DNA from 2 places in the Paenibacillus physcomitrellae genome. Region 2 is predicted to be linked to the other one. Evidence: predicted binding sites of a transcription regulator. Region 2 holds the regulator's gene; the other holds the start of a gene.
What was found. The regulator CtsR, encoded in region 2, represses protease genes until heat stress. The targets are predictions, from matches to a motif close to ATGGTCAATAAAGGTCAAACA.
Positions count from the first base shown of each region.

Region 1: clpP (ATP-dependent Clp endopeptidase proteolytic subunit ClpP) is a predicted target of CtsR. The motif match lies at 5,210-5,230, and genes of this name have one in related genera.

Region 1 is NZ_CP022584.1:2,911,237-2,921,171, reverse strand. It holds gene CBE73_RS13220 (TetR/AcrR family transcriptional regulator) at 1-152, opposite strand, end outside; gene CBE73_RS13215 (ABC transporter ATP-binding protein) at 313-1,206, shown strand; gene CBE73_RS13210 (ABC transporter permease subunit) at 1,203-2,015, shown strand; gene CBE73_RS13205 (GDSL-type esterase/lipase family protein) at 2,149-2,787, shown strand; gene CBE73_RS13200 (PdaC/SigV domain-containing protein) at 2,989-4,167, shown strand; gene clpP (ATP-dependent Clp endopeptidase proteolytic subunit ClpP) at 4,415-5,011, opposite strand; tRNA gene CBE73_RS13190 (tRNA-Arg) at 5,347-5,421, opposite strand; gene CBE73_RS13185 (sugar-binding transcriptional regulator) at 5,701-6,726, shown strand; gene gap (type I glyceraldehyde-3-phosphate dehydrogenase) at 6,819-7,829, shown strand; gene CBE73_RS13175 (phosphoglycerate kinase) at 7,945-9,126, shown strand; gene tpiA (triose-phosphate isomerase) at 9,192-9,935, shown strand, end outside.
Region 2 is NZ_CP022584.1:2,561,563-2,571,497, forward strand. It holds gene pssA (CDP-diacylglycerol--serine O-phosphatidyltransferase) at 22-744, opposite strand; gene disA (DNA integrity scanning diadenylate cyclase DisA) at 922-1,998, opposite strand; gene radA (DNA repair protein RadA) at 2,012-3,379, opposite strand; gene CBE73_RS11800 (ATP-dependent Clp protease ATP-binding subunit) at 3,649-6,093, opposite strand; gene mcsB (protein-arginine kinase McsB) at 6,192-7,259, opposite strand; gene mcsA (protein-arginine kinase activator protein McsA) at 7,275-7,790, opposite strand; gene CBE73_RS11815 (CtsR family transcriptional regulator) at 7,944-8,405, opposite strand; rRNA gene rrf (5S ribosomal RNA) at 9,037-9,153, opposite strand; rRNA gene CBE73_RS11825 (23S ribosomal RNA) at 9,297-9,935, opposite strand, start outside.

The sequences.
Region 1 (9,935 bases), 350 kb from region 2:
ACGCCGGCTGCTTTGGCAATGTCGGTGATTTTCAGTTTTTTGTAGGGCCCGTTCTGCAGCAGGGCAAACGTAGTTTGTAAAATCTTTGTTCTGATTTTGGCCGTTCGTTGTTCAAAGCCGTTTGGGGCTGCCTTTTCTTCAAAGCCGTTCATTTCCGTCTCACCTGCCTCATTTTCGTTCTTTAACCTAATAATGAAATTATAACACGAAAATATTACATAAATAGATTGACGGGGAGAAAAGGGAAGCGTAGTATGAGTTGTGAAATAATGTGGTTAAAATATTTCATAATTTTGAGGCGGAGGTGCGGTTATGTTGGCCGTACAGCATTTGACGAAAGTATTTGCAGGAGGAAAGGGAATTCACGACATCACGTTTGATGTCCAGCCTGGCGAGGTATTTGGTTTCCTGGGGCCGAACGGGGCCGGGAAATCGACGACGATCCGCCATATTATGGGGTTTATGAAGCCGGAACAAGGCTCCTGCACCATTAAGGGGATGGATACGTGGAAAAGCCGGGAGAGGGTCCAGCAGTTGGTCGGCTATCTGCCGGGGGAGATCGCTTTTTTTGAGGGGATGACCGGTAAAGGTTTCCTTGATTTCATGGCGGACATGAAACATCTGAAGGACCACAGCCGCAGACAGGAGCTGATCGGGCGGTTTCAATTCGATGATCGTACCCCAATCCGCAAAATGTCCAAAGGAATGAAGCAGAAGGTAGGTATCGTTGCGGCTTTTATGCACCGGCCCGAGGTGATCATCCTGGATGAACCTACGTCAGGTCTGGATCCTCTGATGCAGCGTCTCTTTATTGAACTGGTACTGGAAGAGAAGGAGCGGGGTACCACTTTCCTGATGTCTTCCCACAGCTTTCCTGAAATTGAAAGAACGTGCGACCGGGCGGCGATCATCAAAGACGGCAAACTGGTCGGCGTTAAAAATATGCATGAGCTGCGGACGATGCAGCGGAAGTGGATCGATATTACGTTTGCGGATGCGGATTCGGCCGTAAAGTTCTCGGCATCCGGCCTGGATATTCAAAACACCAACCGCAGCAGGGTTGTAGTGGCGGTGCAGGGGGGCGACTACCCGGCTGTCCTTAAGGAGCTGGCGAAGTACCCGGTCGTCAATCTGGAGATTGCGGCACAGAATCTGGAGGATATATTTATGGATTATTACGACGCGGGTAAGGAGGCGGCGAAATGAACGGGGTATTGTATAAAAGAATGCTGGGCATCAAGCTCAAGGGGCTTTTGCAGTATGCGATCGGCGCCGCTTTTTATATGCTGCTTATGCTTGGCGTTTATCCCAGCATAGCCGGCAATAATTCGGCGGTCGATGAGGTGATCCGCTCCCTGCCGGAGGGGGTTTCGCGGGCGTTTGGCCTGGGCAGCGGCTTCGGCAGCGTGGATGCCTTTATATCCGGCGAGTTCTACGGGCTGATCATGCTGGTGCTGCTCGGCGTCTTTACCGTCCAGCTGTCAGGTACGCTGATGAGCCGCCTTATCGATCAGGGATCGATGGCTTATCTGTTATCCGCTCCTACAACGCGTGGGAAAATCGCCTGGGCGCAGGCTTTGGTGCTCGTCACCGGTCTCCTGCTGGTGGTGGGCGTCACGACGTTAGCGGGGTTCGCCGGTTATGACTGGCTGATCGGCGGAAGATACTCTTTTGACGGGACCGCTTTTGTCTGGATGAACGTGCAGGCCTTCCTGCTCTTTTTTGCGCTTGGCGGATTGTCTTTTCTGATCTCCAGTTTAAGCAATGAAGAGAAGAGGGCGAAAGGGATCTCCGGAACGGTTGTCTTTTTGTTCTATACCTTTGATCTGTTAGCCAAGCTGAGCGAAAGTCTGGACTGGATGAAGTGGCTGACCCCGTTTTCCCTGTACCGTCCAAGCGACATTGTCGCCGGAGGAGGACATTTGCTGCTGTCAGGCGTGGTTTTGTTCGCCTTGGGCGTCCTTTGTTATGCGGCTGCTGTCATGAGCTTTACAAGGAGAGACCTGCCGCTTTAACCGCAGGGCAGTGTTAGGTCGATGACCCTGCGGCTTGGCCGTTTGCCTTTGAGGACAGATTCCCCGTTTCCTCTTGTGAAGCTCCTTCATATGCTAGATAGAGAGCATAGCTGAAAGGTGCTGAGAGGAGCATATGAGTTATCAATATACGGCAATCGGCGATTCGCTGACGACCGGCTTCGGGGCGCTGCCCGGAAACGGGTTTGTCCCCGTTTACCGGCGGATGGCGGAGGTCAGACTGCGGGAATTTGTCGCATACAACAATCTGGGAGTAAACGGATTGACCAGTTCGGAGCTGAACCAACGGGTGAGCCGAAATCCGTCATTCAGACAGGCGCTTAAAGAGGCCGATATGATTACGATCTCCATAGGAGGCAACGACCTGATCAAGGCATCCAAAGCCGCACAGGCACAGCCCTCGAATACGTCGCGGATCTTGCGCGGGGCCTTGCAGGAGTGCAAACAGAATTTTTCCAGTATCATAAGCGAAGTGTACCGTTTGAAATCCGGATATGGAAAACCTCATATCATCCGTGTGGTAGGCCTTTATAATCCTTATCCGAGGATTGGCGAGGCGACGGACTGGGTTCAGCAGTTTAACCGCTATGCGGCCCAGTACAGCAATCAGGTCTACGGTTTTGCCAACATTTATCCGGATTTCGCCGGACGGGAGAGAGAACTGCTGTTTCTGGACCATCTCCATCCGAACGGAAGAGGATACCGGACGATTGCCGAGCATCTGAACGCTTTGGGTTATGGAAGATTGGGATAGATAATAGATATAAGAAGAGGTAATAAGACTGGAGCCTGCATTCGGACGGATGCGGGTCTTTTTATTTTTGCCCGGAAAATGGCAGGATTGTCTCTGGATTGTTACCGGAACTTTAATTTCTAGGGGCAAGGGGAAGCTATAATAGAACGGGTAATAACGATTGGGTGAAGATGGCAGTCGAATCAGCAAGCAACGAAAGGGATGACCGACATGAAAGTGACCGACATGAACAGGAACCACAATAGGAATCATAGAAAATGGAGCGGCGCTTTGCTGGCTGCGGCCCTGCTGGTGGGGACAAGCGCAGGTTCGGTACAGCTCGCGTCAGCGGCTTCAGCCTCAGCCTCGAACTCGAACTCGAAGTCTGCTCTGGCAGCTCCGGCAGCGTCCAAAACGCAGGCCTCCATCCATCTGATGCTAAACGGTAAACCTCTTGCGCAAAAAGCATTGGCGGGACTAGAGGGAACATTGATTCCGCTTGGGGCCCTCCGGGACAGCCTGGGCTTTAAGGTGACCTATGACGCCAAGACGAAAACCTATCAGCTCGTCCGGGGGAATCTGACCGTCCAGCTTGCTCCGACGACTTTCGGAACGGTGGGCGTCAGCATAAACGGGGCCACGCAATTTCCGAATTACGAATGGATCAATAAGCAGGGGCTTAATTATGTGTCCGTGCATTTGCTGACGGATAATCTGGGCTACCGCACAGAATGGAACAACGCGACTAAAACCGTAAATCTCTTACCTTTCCAATTAAACAGCCTGAAAGTAACGGCGAACACCTTGAACCAATCAGATAAAGTAACGAATATTCAAATTCAGTATCCGGTAATCAGCGGGCTCGCGAATACTGAGGTTCAAGAGCAGATCAATAAGATCTTTAAAGATCGGGCGGATGCTTATGTGCAGGATTCCCTGAAACGTTCAAAGGATCTCGGCCTTGGACCGCAAGGTGCTAAAAATGAATTCGATATGTATTACACTGTCACCTATAACCGTAACGGATATCTCAGCTTCCGTATGCTGAACTATGATTACACAGGCGGCGCGCACGGAATGAGTTATCTGGAAGGATTCACCTTCCGTCTGAGTGATGGCAAACAGGTTGAGCTTACAGATCTTCTGAAAGCTAACCCCGACTTTGTGGAAGCTATTGATGCCAAGGTAGGGGCCAAACTGAACAACGATCCCGGCTACTTCGGCGGCTTTAAAACCGTAGGAGACAAACCGGGTTTCTACCTGAAGGACGATGGCCTCGTAACCTTCTTCCAGCTTTATGAGTATCTGCCTTATGCGGCCGGCTTCCCGGAATATTATCTTCCTTTCTCATCGCTGCTGCCCAAAGGGGCAGACCCGCTTACTGCAGAAGCTGACAAATGACACATTTGAAAAGCCGTATCCGGCGGAGGTGTTTTCCCTCCCAGCCGGGTACGGCTTTTGTTTTTAATTCCGGCTACGGGGTGAGCTGCTGCTGGAAGGGGAGCTGCTGGAAAAAGGAAAAGCGGCAGCCCGCTGCCGGTGTGCACCGCAGAAGGTTGCCGCTTTTAGGATTTCTTTGAAAGTTACCGATTGTAGAGACGCTCTTAAAGGTGGCCCTGAAAATAGTCCTAACTTCGTTCGGTAAGACTTATACGCCTTCCGAATTCACTTTCTCGATCACTTTGTCGATCAGGCCGTATTCTTTGGCTTCCGCCGCGGTCATGAAATAGTCGCGGTCGGTGTCTTTTTCGATGCGTTCCAAAGGTTGACCTGTGCGCTCCGCCAGGATCTTGTTCAAGCTGTCCCGCATCTTCAGGATGCGGCGGGCACGGATTTCGATATCCGTAGCTTGGCCTTCGGCTCCGCCCAGCGGCTGGTGAATCATGACTTCACTGTTCGGCAGTGCGTAACGTTTGCCTTTCGCTCCGGCATTCAGCAGGAAAGCACCCATGGAAGCGGCCATGCCCACGCAGATGGTGGAGACGTCGGATTTGATGAACTGCATCGTATCGTAAATCGCCATACCTGCCGTAATGGAACCGCCAGGACTGTTAATGTAAAGGTGAATGTCCTTGCCAGGCTCTTCGGCATCCAGGAACAGCATTTGCGCGATAATGGAGTTGGCTACAACATCGTTCACTTGGGAGCCAAGGAAAATGATCCGGTCTTTGAGCAATCTGGAATAAATGTCGTAAGCACGCTCTCCGCGGTTACTTTGTTCGACGACCATAGGAATATAACTCACGATAAAAACCCTCCTAAATGATAATGTTAAAGTCATATGCTCAGTGCCCGGCAATCAGAAGCCGCAGCATTGTTAACAGGTTAACCCGTCCGGGTCCAGTGGCTACAAGATTACAGGATTAACCAAAACCCCGAAATTTAAACCCTGCCCAAAGAGTCAGACACTGTTAATAACCACATCATAAACAATTTCAAACAGAAAGTCAAAGAAAGTCAAACTAACCGATCAAAAAAAGCCCGATTCCTCGGACTACTGGTTAAACATATATAGGGTACTGTTATTCCTGCTCTTTTGGACAAGCTTCAAAAGCTGTTGAAAGGTCAAGAGTTTAAAAATGGCGCGCCCGCGAGGAATCGAACCTCGATCTCAGGCTCCGGAGGCCTACGTCATATCCATTGGACCACGGGCGCACAGATTAAGAATCAAACTAACGTCGATAAAGTCAACAGAATTTATTATAGTCGCTTCCAAATTAAAAAGCAAGCCCGTAAATGCAAAGAGTCCTTTCATTTCTTGCAGGCTGCGGGGATTGCGAATAACGTATGGAAAACTTGCTCATTCTACGGACGATACACTTGCAACAGGAGCAGAAATTGGTTAGAATATCAGTGGGACTTAAAACGTTAACCCGGGACATTTTAAGACCAGAGGAATGGAGAGAGATAGTCGAAGCCGCAGGAGTGAAGACATTGCGAGATTTGTTGGAGATCCAAAAGCAGCTTCTGCCTGATCTCATGGACGTTCTCAAGAAGAGATATCTGATCCTGAACCAGATCATGCTTGAAGAAGTCATCGGAAGGCGCACACTGGCGCTCTCCCTGAATATGACGGAACGCGTATTGCGCGCGGAAACCGATCTCCTTAAAGCTCAAGGTCTTATTGAAATCGAGAATGTGGGCATGAGAATCAGTGAAGCTGGCCGCCAGCTGCTGGAACAGATGAAGCCGTTCGCGAAAGAACTGCTGGGGCTGTCCGAGATGGAGAAGAAGATCCGCGACACCTACGGATTACGCAAAGTGGTTGTGGTGCCAGGCGACTGTGAAGCGGCTGAAACCGCCAAACGCGAGCTGGGCCGCGCAGGAGCAAGGGCTTTGCTTGAGGTGATTGGGGAGAATGACGTGGTTGCCGTAACCGGCGGTTCAACGCTGGCCGTTATGGCTGAGCAGCTTACACCCCCGTCCGCACCTATTAAAGGAAGCTGGTTTGTACCGGCCCGCGGAGGTCTGGGCGAAAGCCTGGAGATCCAGGCCAACACGATTGCTTCCGGCATGGCGAAACGGGTCGGCGCCGAATACCGGCTGCTGCATGTTCCTGATCTGCTTGGCCGGGAAGCTTATGAATCCCTTGTCCATGATCACAACATTCAAGAGATCGTAAGCCTGATCCGCAAGGCGCGAATCGTGGTGCACGGCATCGGAGACGCTATGGAGATGGCGCGCAGGCGCAAGCTGGATGCGGAGATGGTGGAAGAGCTCGCGAGAGACGGGGCCATTGCCGAGTCCTTCGGTTATTATTTTAACGAGCAGGGTTCCGTAGTTCATAAGATGTTAACTTTGGGTTTAAGGCTCGAGGACATCAAGTCTACGGAGACGATCATCGGTATCGCAGGCGGGCGCAGCAAAGCGCAGGCCATTCATGCCGTGCTGAAATTCGGGCAGGAGGATATCCTGATCACGGATGAGGCGGCAGCCGAAGAGATCATTAAAGCTTTGTAGAAGCGAAATTAGGTATGAATTAACGTTGTTTTACTCAGGTCATCAGGCCTGAATAAATATAAAAAAATTATTTTCTTTGGGAGGATCTATCAATGAGTGTAAAAGTAGGCATTAACGGTTTTGGACGTATTGGTCGCTTGGCATTCCGTCGTATTCAAGAAGTAGAAGGTATCGAAGTAGTAGCAATCAACGACTTGACTGACGCTAAAATGCTGGCACACCTTCTTAAATATGATACAACTCAAGGCAAATTCAACGGTGACGTTGAAGTTCACGAAGGTTTCTTCAAAGTAAACGGCAAAGAAGTTAAAGTTCTGGCTAACCGCAACCCTGAAGAGCTTCCTTGGGGTGACCTGGGCGTTGACATCGTTCTGGAGTGCACAGGCTTCTTCACAACTAAAGAAAAAGCCGAGCTTCACCTGAAAGGCGGCGCTAAGAAAGTTGTTATCTCCGCTCCAGCTACAGGCGACATGAAAACGATCGTTTACAACGTAAACCATGAAACTTTGGACGGAACTGAAACTGTAATCTCCGGTGCATCTTGCACAACGAACTGCCTGGCTCCTATGGCTAAAACATTGAACGATTCCTTCGGTATCGTTGAAGGTTTGATGACTACAATCCATGCTTACACTGGCGACCAAAACACTTTGGATGCTCCGCATGCGAAAGGTGACTTCCGCCGCGCTCGTGCTGCTGCTGAGAACATCATCCCTAACACAACTGGCGCTGCTAAAGCGATCGGCCTGGTTATCCCTGAACTGCAAGGCAAACTTGACGGCGCTGCACAACGTGTTCCAGTTGCTACAGGTTCCCTGACTGAGCTGGTTACTGTTCTGAACAAGAAAGTAACTGTAGACGAAGTAAACGCAGCTATGCAAGCAGCTGCTGATCCGCAAACATTCGGTTACACAGAAGATGAAATCGTATCTTCCGATATCAAAGGTATGACTTTCGGTTCCCTGTTCGACGCTACACAAACTAAAGTGTTGACTGTTGGCGACCAGCAATTGGTGAAAACAGTAGCTTGGTACGACAACGAAATGTCCTACACTGCACAGCTCGTTCGTACTTTGGAACACTTTGCTAAACTGGCTAAATAAGAGCCTTGCTTGAAACCAAAGAGCGGAAACAGCTAGTGTTTCCGCTCTTTATACATGATGAGTGTTTTTCCTTGAATTGCAGATAATCAAATTTAAGGGTGCGGAGGAACGAACTATGAATAAAAAAAGTGTTCGCGATGTAGAAGTAACAGGTAAACGCGTATTTGTACGCGTCGATTTTAACGTGCCGCTCGAAGACGGCAAAATTACGGACGACACTCGGATCCGCGAAACGCTGCCAACGATCAACTATTTGATCGGAAACGGCGCGAAAGTGATTCTGGCGAGCCACCTGGGCCGCCCTAAAGGTGAAGTTAACGAGTCTATGCGTTTAACAGCTCCTGCTGAACGTTTGGCTGAGCTGCTTGGCAAACCGGTTGCCAAAGCGGACGAAGCTGTAGGCGAAGCCGTGAAAGCCAAAATCGCCGCATTGAACAATGGCGACGTACTTGTGCTTGAGAACGTGCGCTTCTATCCAGGCGAGGAGAAAAATGACCCTGAGCTGGCTAAACAATTTGCTGAGCTTGCCGATCTGTTCGTCAACGACGCTTTTGGCGCTGCTCACCGTGCGCATGCTTCTACAGAAGGCATCGCTCACTATCTGCCGGCCGTATCCGGTCTTCTGATGGAGAAAGAATTGTCTGTACTGGGCAAAGCCTTGTCGAGCCCGGACCGTCCTTTCACCGCGATCATCGGCGGCTCCAAAGTTAAAGATAAAATCGACGTGATCGACAACCTGCTGAACATTGCAGACAACGTACTTATTGGCGGCGGCTTGTCCTACACCTTCTTCAAGGCTCAAGGCCATGAAATCGGTTTGTCCCTGTGCGACGACTCCAAACTGGATGTGGCGCTTGGATTCATCGAGAAGGCGAAGAAGCTCGGCAAGAACTTCCTGCTTCCGGTTGATATTGTGATCGCTGACGACTTCAAAGCGGATGCTAACGTGGATATCGTGGATGTCGACGGCATTCCGGAGAAATGGGAAGGCGTGGACATCGGTCCTAAGACACGCGCTATTTACGCTGACGTGATCAAGAACTCCAAACTGGTGGTCTGGAACGGACCTATGGGCGTATTTGAAATTGAACCGTTCTCCGGCGGAACACGTGAAGTGGCAGAAGCTTGTGCGACTACAGAAGGCTACACGATCATCGGCGGCGGTGACTCCGCAGCAGCAGCAGAGAAATTCCATCTGGCTGACAAAATGGACCACATCTCCACAGGCGGCGGCGCTTCCCTTGAATTCATGGAAGGCAAAGCTTTGCCGGGCGTAGTGGCTTTGAACGATAAATAAGACGGCTTGGACCGGTGCTGAGTGGCACCACGGATTTAAGAAAGAAACATTGGAGGTTTAACGGCATGAGAACACCAATCATTGCAGGGAACTGGAAAATGTTCAAAACGGTTTCCGAAGCAAAAACGTTCTTCGAAGAAGTTAAAGGCAAAGCGGAAGTAGCTGGCGTGGAAAGCGTCATCTGCGCTCCGTTTACCAACCTCCCGGCATTGGTGGAAGCGGCTAAAGGCACTTCCATCAAGATCGGTGCCCAAAACCTTCACTTCGAAGACGAAGGCGCGTTTACCGGTGAAATCAGCGGTAAAATGCTGCAGGAGCTCGGTGTCGATTACGTCATCATCGGGCACTCCGAGCGCCGTGCTTATTTCGGCGAAACGGATGAAATCGTGGGCAAGAAGGTACATGCTGCATTTAAATACGGCATTACGCCAATCCCTTGCGTAGGCGAGAAGCTGGAAGAACGTGAAGCCGGCCAAACCAAAGAGGTAGTGAAGGTGCAAACCGAAGCGGCTCTTCAAGGCTTGACGGCTGAACAGGCTGCTCAAGTGGTTATCGCTTATGAGCCAATCTGGGCGATTGGCACAGGCAAATCTTCCACAGCTCAGGATGCTAACGAAGTGATCGCTTATATCCGCAGCCTGGTGGATGGCTTGTACGGCTCCGAAACAGCGGGCAAAATCCGCATTCAATACGGCGGCAGTGTGAAACCTGAGAACGTTAAGGAATACATGAGCGAAAGCGACATCGACGGCGCGCTCGTAGGCGGCGCAAGCCTGCAGCCTGCTTCCTACATCGCTCTGGTTGAGGGG
Region 2 (9,935 bases):
TCTTGTTGCTGCTATTTGTATTTATGAGTTCTTGGAGCGATATACATCTTCCGAGGAATGATCTTTCCGTTTAAAGAACCGTTCTATATTCTGCTTAACACCGTACAAGGCATAAATCACAAGCGGGATAAAAATCAGTTTGGATAACTCCTCCGGAAATTTCACGGCAATGATAATTGCTGCGATTACGATCCAAGGGGCAATCCAGATGGCTTTACGCGGCAGACCGATTTTCTTGAAATTCGGGTATCTGACCGAGCTAACCATTAAATAAGAGAGCAGCAGCATCGCAATAATGAAATAAGGAGCGCTGATTTCTTTATGGAACAGCGACAGCGTCGCGAGCACACTTCCCGCAGCCGGAATCGGCAGACCTACGAAATAACCCGGAATGCCTGGCTTAACGTTGAACCTTGCAAGCCGCAGTGCGCCGCACATCGGGAAGATCGCCGTAACAATCCAGGCAAGCGCTGTAGGCACGCTATGGAACGAGATGCTGTACATAATCATGGCCGGCGCAATGCCGAAAGAAATGACGTCTGACAACGAATCAAGCTCCTTACCGAATTCGCTTTGGCATCCCAGCGCTCTGGCAGCACGCCCGTCGAGTCCGTCCAGCAGCATCGCCACAATGACCATGATGGCCGCCAAACTGTACTTCCCGCTTTGCGTCAACATGATGGCGATCATTCCGAGAAACAAGTTACCGAGCGTAAACATGTTCGGAATTGATTTAGTTATCATTTCTTCACCTCTGTAATTATTGTTCCCAACCCGCCTTTGAATCAGCCTGAAACCGCCCGAGCGTTACTTGGGAATACCAGCAGCAGCTGGCAAACTTGACGCCGTGTAGACTTAAAAGGATAGAAAAGGATAGGGTCCGGCCCAATGCTCCAGCCGCATCCCTGTATTTTAGATGAATCAGATTTGCCTGTCAATAAATACCTGATCTTGCAGACGCTTTAAACCTTCTTTGATCGCTCTGGCCCGTGATTCTCCGATACCGTCCACTTCATCGAGCTCTTCGATCGTAGCCATCATAATACCCGGCAGCATCTCAAAACGTTCGACCAAATTATGGACAATGACATTAGGCAGGCGAGGAATCTTGTTCAGGACCCGGTAACCTCTTGGCGCAATAATTTCCTCCGAGGTTGCCGATGCCGACGAGTAACCAAGCAGACGCGTAATATGGTGGATATCAAGCAGCTCGTCATCACTGGAACGTTTGAGGCCTATAATGATATTACGAATGGCTTCGTCATCGTCTTCTTTGGCATAGTCCTTATACAGCAGCCATGCCTCTTCCTCCATATTGCTGACAAGCTCCTCCATCTGCATGCTGATCAGTCGGCCTTCCGTTCCCAGCTCGTTAATGAAACGTTTGATCTCGAGCTTGACGCGGATCACCATTTCCACCCTTTGAATGACATTAATCACCTCAGGCAGCGTCACCAGTTCCTCAAACTCCGAGGCAGAAAGGTTGGTCAAAGCCTGATTCAGTACGGATCTGTACTTCTCCAGCGTCTGGATCGCCTGATTGGCTTTCGTCAGGATGACGCCGATTTCTTTCAGCGAATACCGCAGTGCGCCCTGATACAGAGTTATAATATTCCGCCGCTGGGAGATCGATACCACGAGTTTGCCCGTCTGTTTAGCCACCCGCTCAGCGGTACGGTGCCGAATCCCGGTCTCCGAAGAGGAAATCGAAGAATCCGGGATCAGCTGCGTGTTCGCATACAAAATCCGCTTCAAATCTTCACTTAGAATAATGGCCCCGTCCATTTTGGCCAGCTCATACAGATAGTTGGGCGAGAAATCGCAGTTGATGAAAAATCCGCCCTCCACTACCTCCATCACTTCAGGACTGTAACCGACAACAAGCAGGCCGCCTGTTTTGGCGCGGAGCACGTTCTCAAGCCCGTCGCGAAAGGCAGTTCCCGGCGCAACAAGCCTAAGCAGGTCATTCATTTTCTCCAGTTGATTCGGTTCCTTCATTCCCTCTTGCCCCCTAATTTAAAGCGGCCGACAGCGCTTCTGCTACCGTGTTCACGCCAATGACCTTTATTTCTTTGGGGCTGTTCCACCCCTTTAAACTTTTTTCCGGTAAAATAACCCGCTTAAAGCCCAGCTTTGCCGCTTCCCGCACCCGCTGCTCCGCCCGGGACACCGCCCGGACTTCGCCCGTCAAACCGATCTCGCCGAAGATCACGTCTTCCGGCTTGGTCGGAACGTCCCTGAAGCTTGAAGCGATGCTGACCGCAATCGCCAGATCGACGGCCGGCTCATCCAGCCGCACGCCGCCAGCCACATTCAGGTAGGCATCCTGGTTCTGCAGGAACATGCCCATCCGTTTCTCAAGCACCGCAATGATCAGGTTCATGCGGTGAAGGTCAATACCCGTTCCCATTCTTCTTGGAGCCGGAAAATGAGTAGCCGCGATTAGCGCCTGCAGCTCCACCAGCATCGGACGTGTGCCTTCCATGCTTGCAACGACCGTTGAACCCGCCGCTCCGGCCGACCGTTCCGACAAGAAAAGCTCGGAAGGATTCGACACTTCCGCCAAGCCGGATTCATTCATTTCAAAAATACCGATTTCATTAGTGCTCCCGAAGCGGTTCTTCACCGCCCGCAGCAGACGATACGTATGATGCCGTTCTCCTTCGAAATACAGCACACAGTCCACCATATGCTCCAGCATCCGCGGTCCGGCGATGGCACCTTCTTTCGTAACGTGGCCCACCAGAACCGTAGCAATACCCTGCCCTTTGGCTATACGCATGAAACGTCCCGTGCATTCCCGTACTTGCGAGACACTGCCAGGCGCGCTTGTAATTTCCGACAAAAATACCGTTTGAATCGAATCTATAACCAGAAAGTCCGGCTTCACACTGTCGATGGCTTCTTCAATCCGTTCGACACTGCTTTCGCAGAGTACATACAACTCCGCAGATAAAGCGCCAAGTCTTTCGGCACGCATCTTCGTCTGACGGACGGATTCCTCGCCTGAAATATACAGAACCCTCAGACCCGACTTGGCCAGCTCATGCGAAGTTTGCAGAAGCAGGGTCGATTTGCCGATCCCCGGATCGCCTCCGACGAGAATGAGGGATCCAGGAACAAGACCTCCTCCAAGCACGCGGTTTAATTCACCGATGCCGGTCTGTACTCTTTGCTCAGTACCACTATCTATGCTTATGATGGGAAGCGGCTTTTCTTTACTTTGGAAAATGCCGGACGACATGCCCTGCGTCTTCACCACGGTGTCCAGTTCCTCCACCATGGAGTTCCACGCACCGCATCCCGGACATTTTCCGTACCATTTTGGTGTTTCATAGCCGCATTCCGAACAGAAAAATTTTGTTTTAGTTTTAGCCATTGACCTCTCCCTATTCAATAGTTGCCAATAAAAAGTTTACCACTTCTCATGACAGAACAAAAGTTCCTCCCGCTCTATTTTTCCTATCCTTTTCATCGGCAAAATTCGGAAAATCTTTAGCTGGTCATCAGCTGACCATTAGCAGACCAATCCTCTTCCTGATTGGCGAAAAATAAAGGCTGCCCTGACAATGCGTGTCAGAACAGCCTTCGGTTACTTTCCCCTATACTTCATATGAAGTTTTGAATGAACTTATCTGGTTAACGAGCTTACGCTTCCGAGGAGATTTTTCCAGCCGGGTTCACTGTCAGCTCGCCGTTCTCCTCATCGATGATGAGAGAATCGCCTTTCTTCACTTTGCCGGTCAGCAGTTCTTCGGACAAACGGTCCTCGATATGCTTCTGGATCGCGCGGCGGAGCGGACGTGCACCGTAAGCCGGGTCAAACCCAGCTTTGGCCAGGAACGCTTTCGCTTTGTCGGTGAGCAGGAAGTCGACGTCGTATTCGCGCAGCCGTTTGCGCAGTTCTTCGGACATGAGCGTAACGATTTCGGCAATGTGGGTTTCCTGCAGGGAATGGAAGACGATAATTTCGTCGATCCGGTTCAGGAACTCCGGACGGAAGCTCTTCTTCAGCTCATCCATCACTTTGCCTTTCATGTTGTCATAGTCCGCACCTGCATCAACCGCAGCGGTGAAGCCCATGGTCGTGTTGCGTTTAATCGCCTCGGCGCCGACGTTGGACGTCAGGATGATCAGCGTGTTGCGGAAGTCAACGACACGGCCTTTAGAGTCTGTCAGACGTCCATCTTCCAGCACTTGAAGCAGGATGTTGAAAACTTCAGGGTGTGCTTTTTCGATTTCGTCGAGCAGAACTACGGAATAAGGTTTGCGGCGTACTTTTTCCGTCAGCTGGCCGCCTTCTTCATAACCCACATATCCCGGAGGCGCTCCGACGAGACGGGAAGTCGAATGTTTCTCCATGTATTCGGACATGTCGATCCGGATGACCGCATTTTCATCACCGAACATCGCTTCGGCAAGCGCGCGGGCAAGCTCGGTTTTACCTACGCCGGTTGGTCCAAGGAAAATAAACGAACCCATTGGACGTTTCGGATCCTTCAGACCCGCACGAGCACGGCGGATGGCACGGCTGACAGCCTTAACGGCTTCTTCCTGGCCGATGACGCGTTCATGCAGGATTTGCTCCATGTTCATGAGGCGTTCGGTTTCTTCCTCTTTGAGTTTGTTCACAGGGATACCAGTCCAGCTGGCTACCACCTGAGCGATATCTTCAGGCGTTACCTCGGAATCAGTACGGCCTTGTTTTTCTTTCCATTGGTTTTTGGTGGTCTCCAGCTCTTCCCGGATCTTCTGCTCCGTATCGCGGAGAGCCGCCGCTTTCTCGAATTCCTGGGATTGGACCGCAGCATCTTTCTCCTTGCGGATGTCCTCCAGACGACTTTCAAGCTGTTTCAGGTTTGGCGGAGCCGTATAAGAGTTCAATCTGACTTTGGAACCCGCTTCGTCGATCAAGTCGATCGCTTTGTCCGGCAAGAACCGGTCAGAGATGTAACGGTCGGACAGCTTGACAGCCTGTTCAATCGCTTCATCGGTAATTTTTACGCGGTGATGCGCTTCATAACGGTCGCGCAGACCCATCAGAATTTGAATGGCTTCTTCCGGAGATGGCTGGTCAACCGTGATCGGTTGGAACCGGCGTTCCAGCGCCGCGTCTTTCTCGATATATTTTCTGTATTCATCCAGCGTTGTGGCGCCGATGCACTGCAGCTCGCCGCGGGCCAAAGCCGGCTTCAGGATGTTGGAGGCGTCGATCGCGCCTTCCGCGCCGCCTGCACCGATCAGCGTATGCAGCTCATCAATGAAGAGGATGATATTGCCCGCTTGGCGGATTTCATCCATGATCTTTTTGAGGCGGTCTTCAAATTCACCGCGGTATTTGGTTCCGGCTACGACAGAACCCATATCCAGCGTCATAACGCGTTTATCGCGCAGCGTTTCCGGAATTTCGTTATCCACGATCCGTTGGGCGAGACCCTCGGCGATGGCGGTTTTACCAACCCCTGGTTCACCGATCAGCACCGGATTGTTTTTGGTCCGGCGGCTGAGCACCTGAATCACGCGTTCAATTTCTTTGGCGCGTCCGATGACCGGATCGAGATTGCCTTCTTTAGCAAAAGAGGTAAGGTCGCGGGCCAAGCTGTCCAGTGTTGGCGTATTGACGTTTGCCGGCTGGCCGTGATGGCTGGATACCGCTTCGCTGCTGCCCAGCAGCTGCAGCACTTGCTGGCGGGCTTTGTTCAGGCTGATGCCCAGGTTGTTCAGCACACGTGCCGCAACACCCTCTCCTTCACGAATCAATCCCAGCAAAATGTGCTCTGTGCCCACATAAGTATGACCGAGCTTCCGCGCTTCATCCATCGAAAGCTCGATGACCTTCTTGGCGCGTGGTGTATATGCAATATTGGTCGGCTGTTCCTGGCCGCGTCCAATTAACGTTTCAACTTCATCTTGAATCTTCTCTAGTCCAAGGCCGAGTCCGACAAGCGCTTTAGCGGCAATGCCTTCTCCTTCACGAATCAGCCCCAGCAAAATATGTTCTGTACCGATATTATTATGGCCGAGCCTTACCGCTTCTTCTTGAGCCAAGGCCAGCACTTTTTGCGCACGTTCTGTAAATCGTCCAAACATCATTCTCCTGCACCTCCATGATTGGTGAATTAACCTTCTTTTACTTTATGCGTTTCTTAGATGTATCTCTAGATGTTGTATCCTTAGGTTTGTCTAAGGTGTCACTTTAAACCTTTACCCAGTTTCTCACGGATCAGTCTGGCACGAAATGTATCCATTTCGCCAGGTTCCATGCTGCCTTCGTAGTTATTGTACAAAAAGCCTGGCTGGGTAAGCACCATCAATTCATTCAGGCACTGAGGGGTAATGCCTTCGATCAGCCCTAGATCAATGCCGAGCCGCACATCCGATAACCGCTGAGCCGCTTCCTTCGAGTCGATCATTGCCGCATAGGACAAAATGCCGAAGGACCGCATCACCCGGTCGGTAACCCGGAGCCGCGATTCGCTCAACAATCTTTCGCGGGCCGTCTTCTCATGACCGATAATTTGGAGCACGACGCTGCGAAGATTATCAATAATTTCCGCTTCGTTTTGTCCCAGTGTAATCTGATTTGAGATTTGAAACAAGTTCCCCATCGCTTCGCTGCCCTCGCCATAGATTCCCCGGACTGTCAAACCGATTTGGGATACGGCCGACAAAATGCGGTTAATCTGCTGCGTCAGCACTAGCGCCGGCAAATGCATCATGACCGATGCGCGGAGACCGGTACCCACATTCGTAGGACAGCTGGTCAGATACCCTCTTCTATCATCAAAAGCAAAATTGACATGGTCTTCAAAAATATCGTCCACAGCCGTTGCCTTCTCCCAGGCTTCCTTAAGTTGAAAACCCGGATACAAACATTGGATGCGGAGATGGTCTTCTTCGTTGACCATGATGCTTAAGCTTTCATCATCACTAATAAATACAGCGCCATTTCGGGATTCATTGGCCAGGTTCGGACTGATCAGATGTTTCTCGACCAGCATCTTCTTGTTCAGCTCATCCAACGCGGAAAGCTCAATCGGATGAATCTCGCCATAAACCTCTAGCCTTGGATCCCCAAGCACTTCCTTCAGTTCATCCTGAACTTCTTCCAAATGCCGGTTCGTAGCCAGCAGTGGAAAAGGATGCTCCTGCAGATTGCGGGCAATCCGCACCCGGCTGCTGATGACGATCTCCGACTCGGCGCCGGTCGTCTTCATCCAGTGGCTAAGCGGCTGCTCGGTAAAACGAATAGCACTCATTGTTTTGACCCCCTATCACTCGCTAATTTGTCTCTCGAGCTCCCGGATTTGGTCCCTGAGCTGGGCAGCTGCCTCAAATTCCTCTTGACTGATGCTCTCCTGCAAACGGCGTTTCAAATCTTCGATTTGACGTTTCGTCCGGATTTCTCCACCAACCCGTACCGGCACTTTGCCGGTGTGGACCGTGTTGCCGTGAACTCTTTTGAAAAGCGGGTCCAAACGGTCATTAAAATATTTATAACAAGAGCTGCAGCCGAATCTCCCCAGCTTGCTGAATTGGGAATACGTCATGCCGCAAACTTCACATCTTAAATTTTCGGGGCTTGCCGCCCGTTTCCCTTGCTCGACCGTCTCGAAATTGAGCAGCCCGGACAAAAGGTTATGAATGGAGAATCCTCCCGATGTTCCGGGAATCAATTCCCCTTTTTCCCTGGCACAGGTCTCACATAAATGATATTCGCTTTTATCTCCATTTACAATTTTACTGAAATGAAGACTGGCCGGTCGCTTTCCGCATTCCTGGCAAAGCATTCGGCATCCCTCCTTACGAAATATCTGACATGCGGTACGAATCCCTACAGAACATTTGCTTAATGCGATTCAAAATCTTTCAATACCTTAAACCTTAAAGCTAATCAAAACCTTCCAAAACCCTTTAACATCTTATCAAAACAACCCTATCCGCTACCTGCTGAGCAGCGAAATTAACATGGCTTTCATAATATTGGCTCTGATCTGATCACGATAAGGAAGCTTTAGAGCCAATACTTCTCTGGAAATAGCCGCTCTCATCAGATTGGCTTCACGAGGCGTCAACACCTTCGCTTCCTCCAATTGATAAATCAGCCCTTCTGCAGCCGACTGCCCCATTTCAGAGCCGATGGTCTGATGCAGATGAGTATGGAGCGACATCGGTCCCGGAAGCTCCACGCGCCTGATGCGAATATAGCCGCCGCCGCCGCGCTTGCTCTCCACAAGATAACCTTTCTCCAGCGTAAATCTAGTGCTTATTACATAATTGATCTGGGAAGGCACACAGGAGAATTTATCAGCCAAATCATTACGCTGAATTTCTACGGCACCGGAAGGACTATCATGCATCATGCTTTTTAGATATTTCTCAATAATATCCGAGATGTTGCGCAATCCCTTCCCCTCCTCAGTAATACAGAACACCTTTGTAACTTAGAATCGGTTATTATTGACTTTGACTTTCTTTGACTTTATTCATATTATAGCACACTTTTTATTTTTGCCAAGAGCTTTCGCTTTTATAATTACTTTCCCTTTTATTGATTAGTTTGGGTCTCCAAGTCTTTATTTATTCTTATAAATAATCAAATCCGCTCCTTCTTATTATTACCCGGTTTAAGTTTTAGCGAACAAAGTTGTCCCGGTGTTATCCCCATTTCTGAGGGTATATTCAGCGGTCTTGATTAACAAAACTGCTGATCGAATCAAAATCTGTGGATAACGTCGCAAAAAACAGCAGATTTAGCCGGCATCAAACCTAAACCGAATCTAAACTATGCTGTTTACACTAATAAGCCGTGGATTATGGGGATTAGCCTGTGTGTTTGTGGAGAATAAAATCACTTGCTGTTTCATTTTTGTACACGACTATGGATAAGCTGTGCATGACCAGAAAGGAAAATGCGATTTCCCTAGCCGGATGGAGGGCATTTGGGGATAACCCGCGGATAATTTCAAAACCAAGATTAACGCTTTGTAAAAAAATAAAGACCACCGTTGAGTTATCAACAGTGGTCTTCAGTTTGCTTGGCGGCGTCCTACTCTCCCAGGACCCTGCGGTCCAAGTACCATCGGCGCTGGAGGGCTTAACGGTCGTGTTCGGGATGGGTACGTGTGGAACCCCTCCGCCGTCGCCACCAAACATGAGTTTTGCGCTGCTTTACTTCCGCGTCTTTCGCTTTAGCAAAATATCAGACCTTAGAAAGGACTTGCAGCTTAAAATCGGTTCAGATGTTTAATCCCCTGAAAACTGGATACGAAACAATCAATTGCGATTAGATCTATTTGGATAAGCCCTCGACCGATTAGTACTGGTCAGCTCCATGCATTGCTGCACTTCCACCCCCAGCCTATCTACCTCGTCGTCTTCAAGGGGTCTTACTAGTTGGGAAATCTCATCTTGAGGGGGGCTTCACGCTTAGATGCTTTCAGCGCTTATCCCTTCCGCACTTAGCTACCCAGCTATGCTCCTGGCGGAACAACTGGTGCACCAGCGGTGCGTCCATCCCGGTCCTCTCGTACTAAGGACAGCTCCTCTCAAATTTCCTACGCCCACGACAGATAGGGACCGAACTGTCTCACGACGTTCTGAACCCAGCTCGCGTACCGCTTTAATGGGCGAACAGCCCAACCCTTGGGACCTACTTCAGCCCCAGGATGCGATGAGCCGACATCGAGGTGCCAAACCTCCCCGTCGATGTGGACTCTTGGGGGAGATAAGCCTGTTATCCCCAGGGTAGCTTTTATCCGTTGAGCGATGGCCCTTCCATGTGGTACCACCGGATCACTAAGCCCGACTTTCGTCCCTGCTCGACTTGTCAGTCTCGCAGTCAAGCTCCCTTTTGCCTTTGCACTCTTCGAATGATTTCCAACCATTCTGAGGGAACCTTGGGGCGCCTCCGTTACTCTTTAGGAGGCGACCGC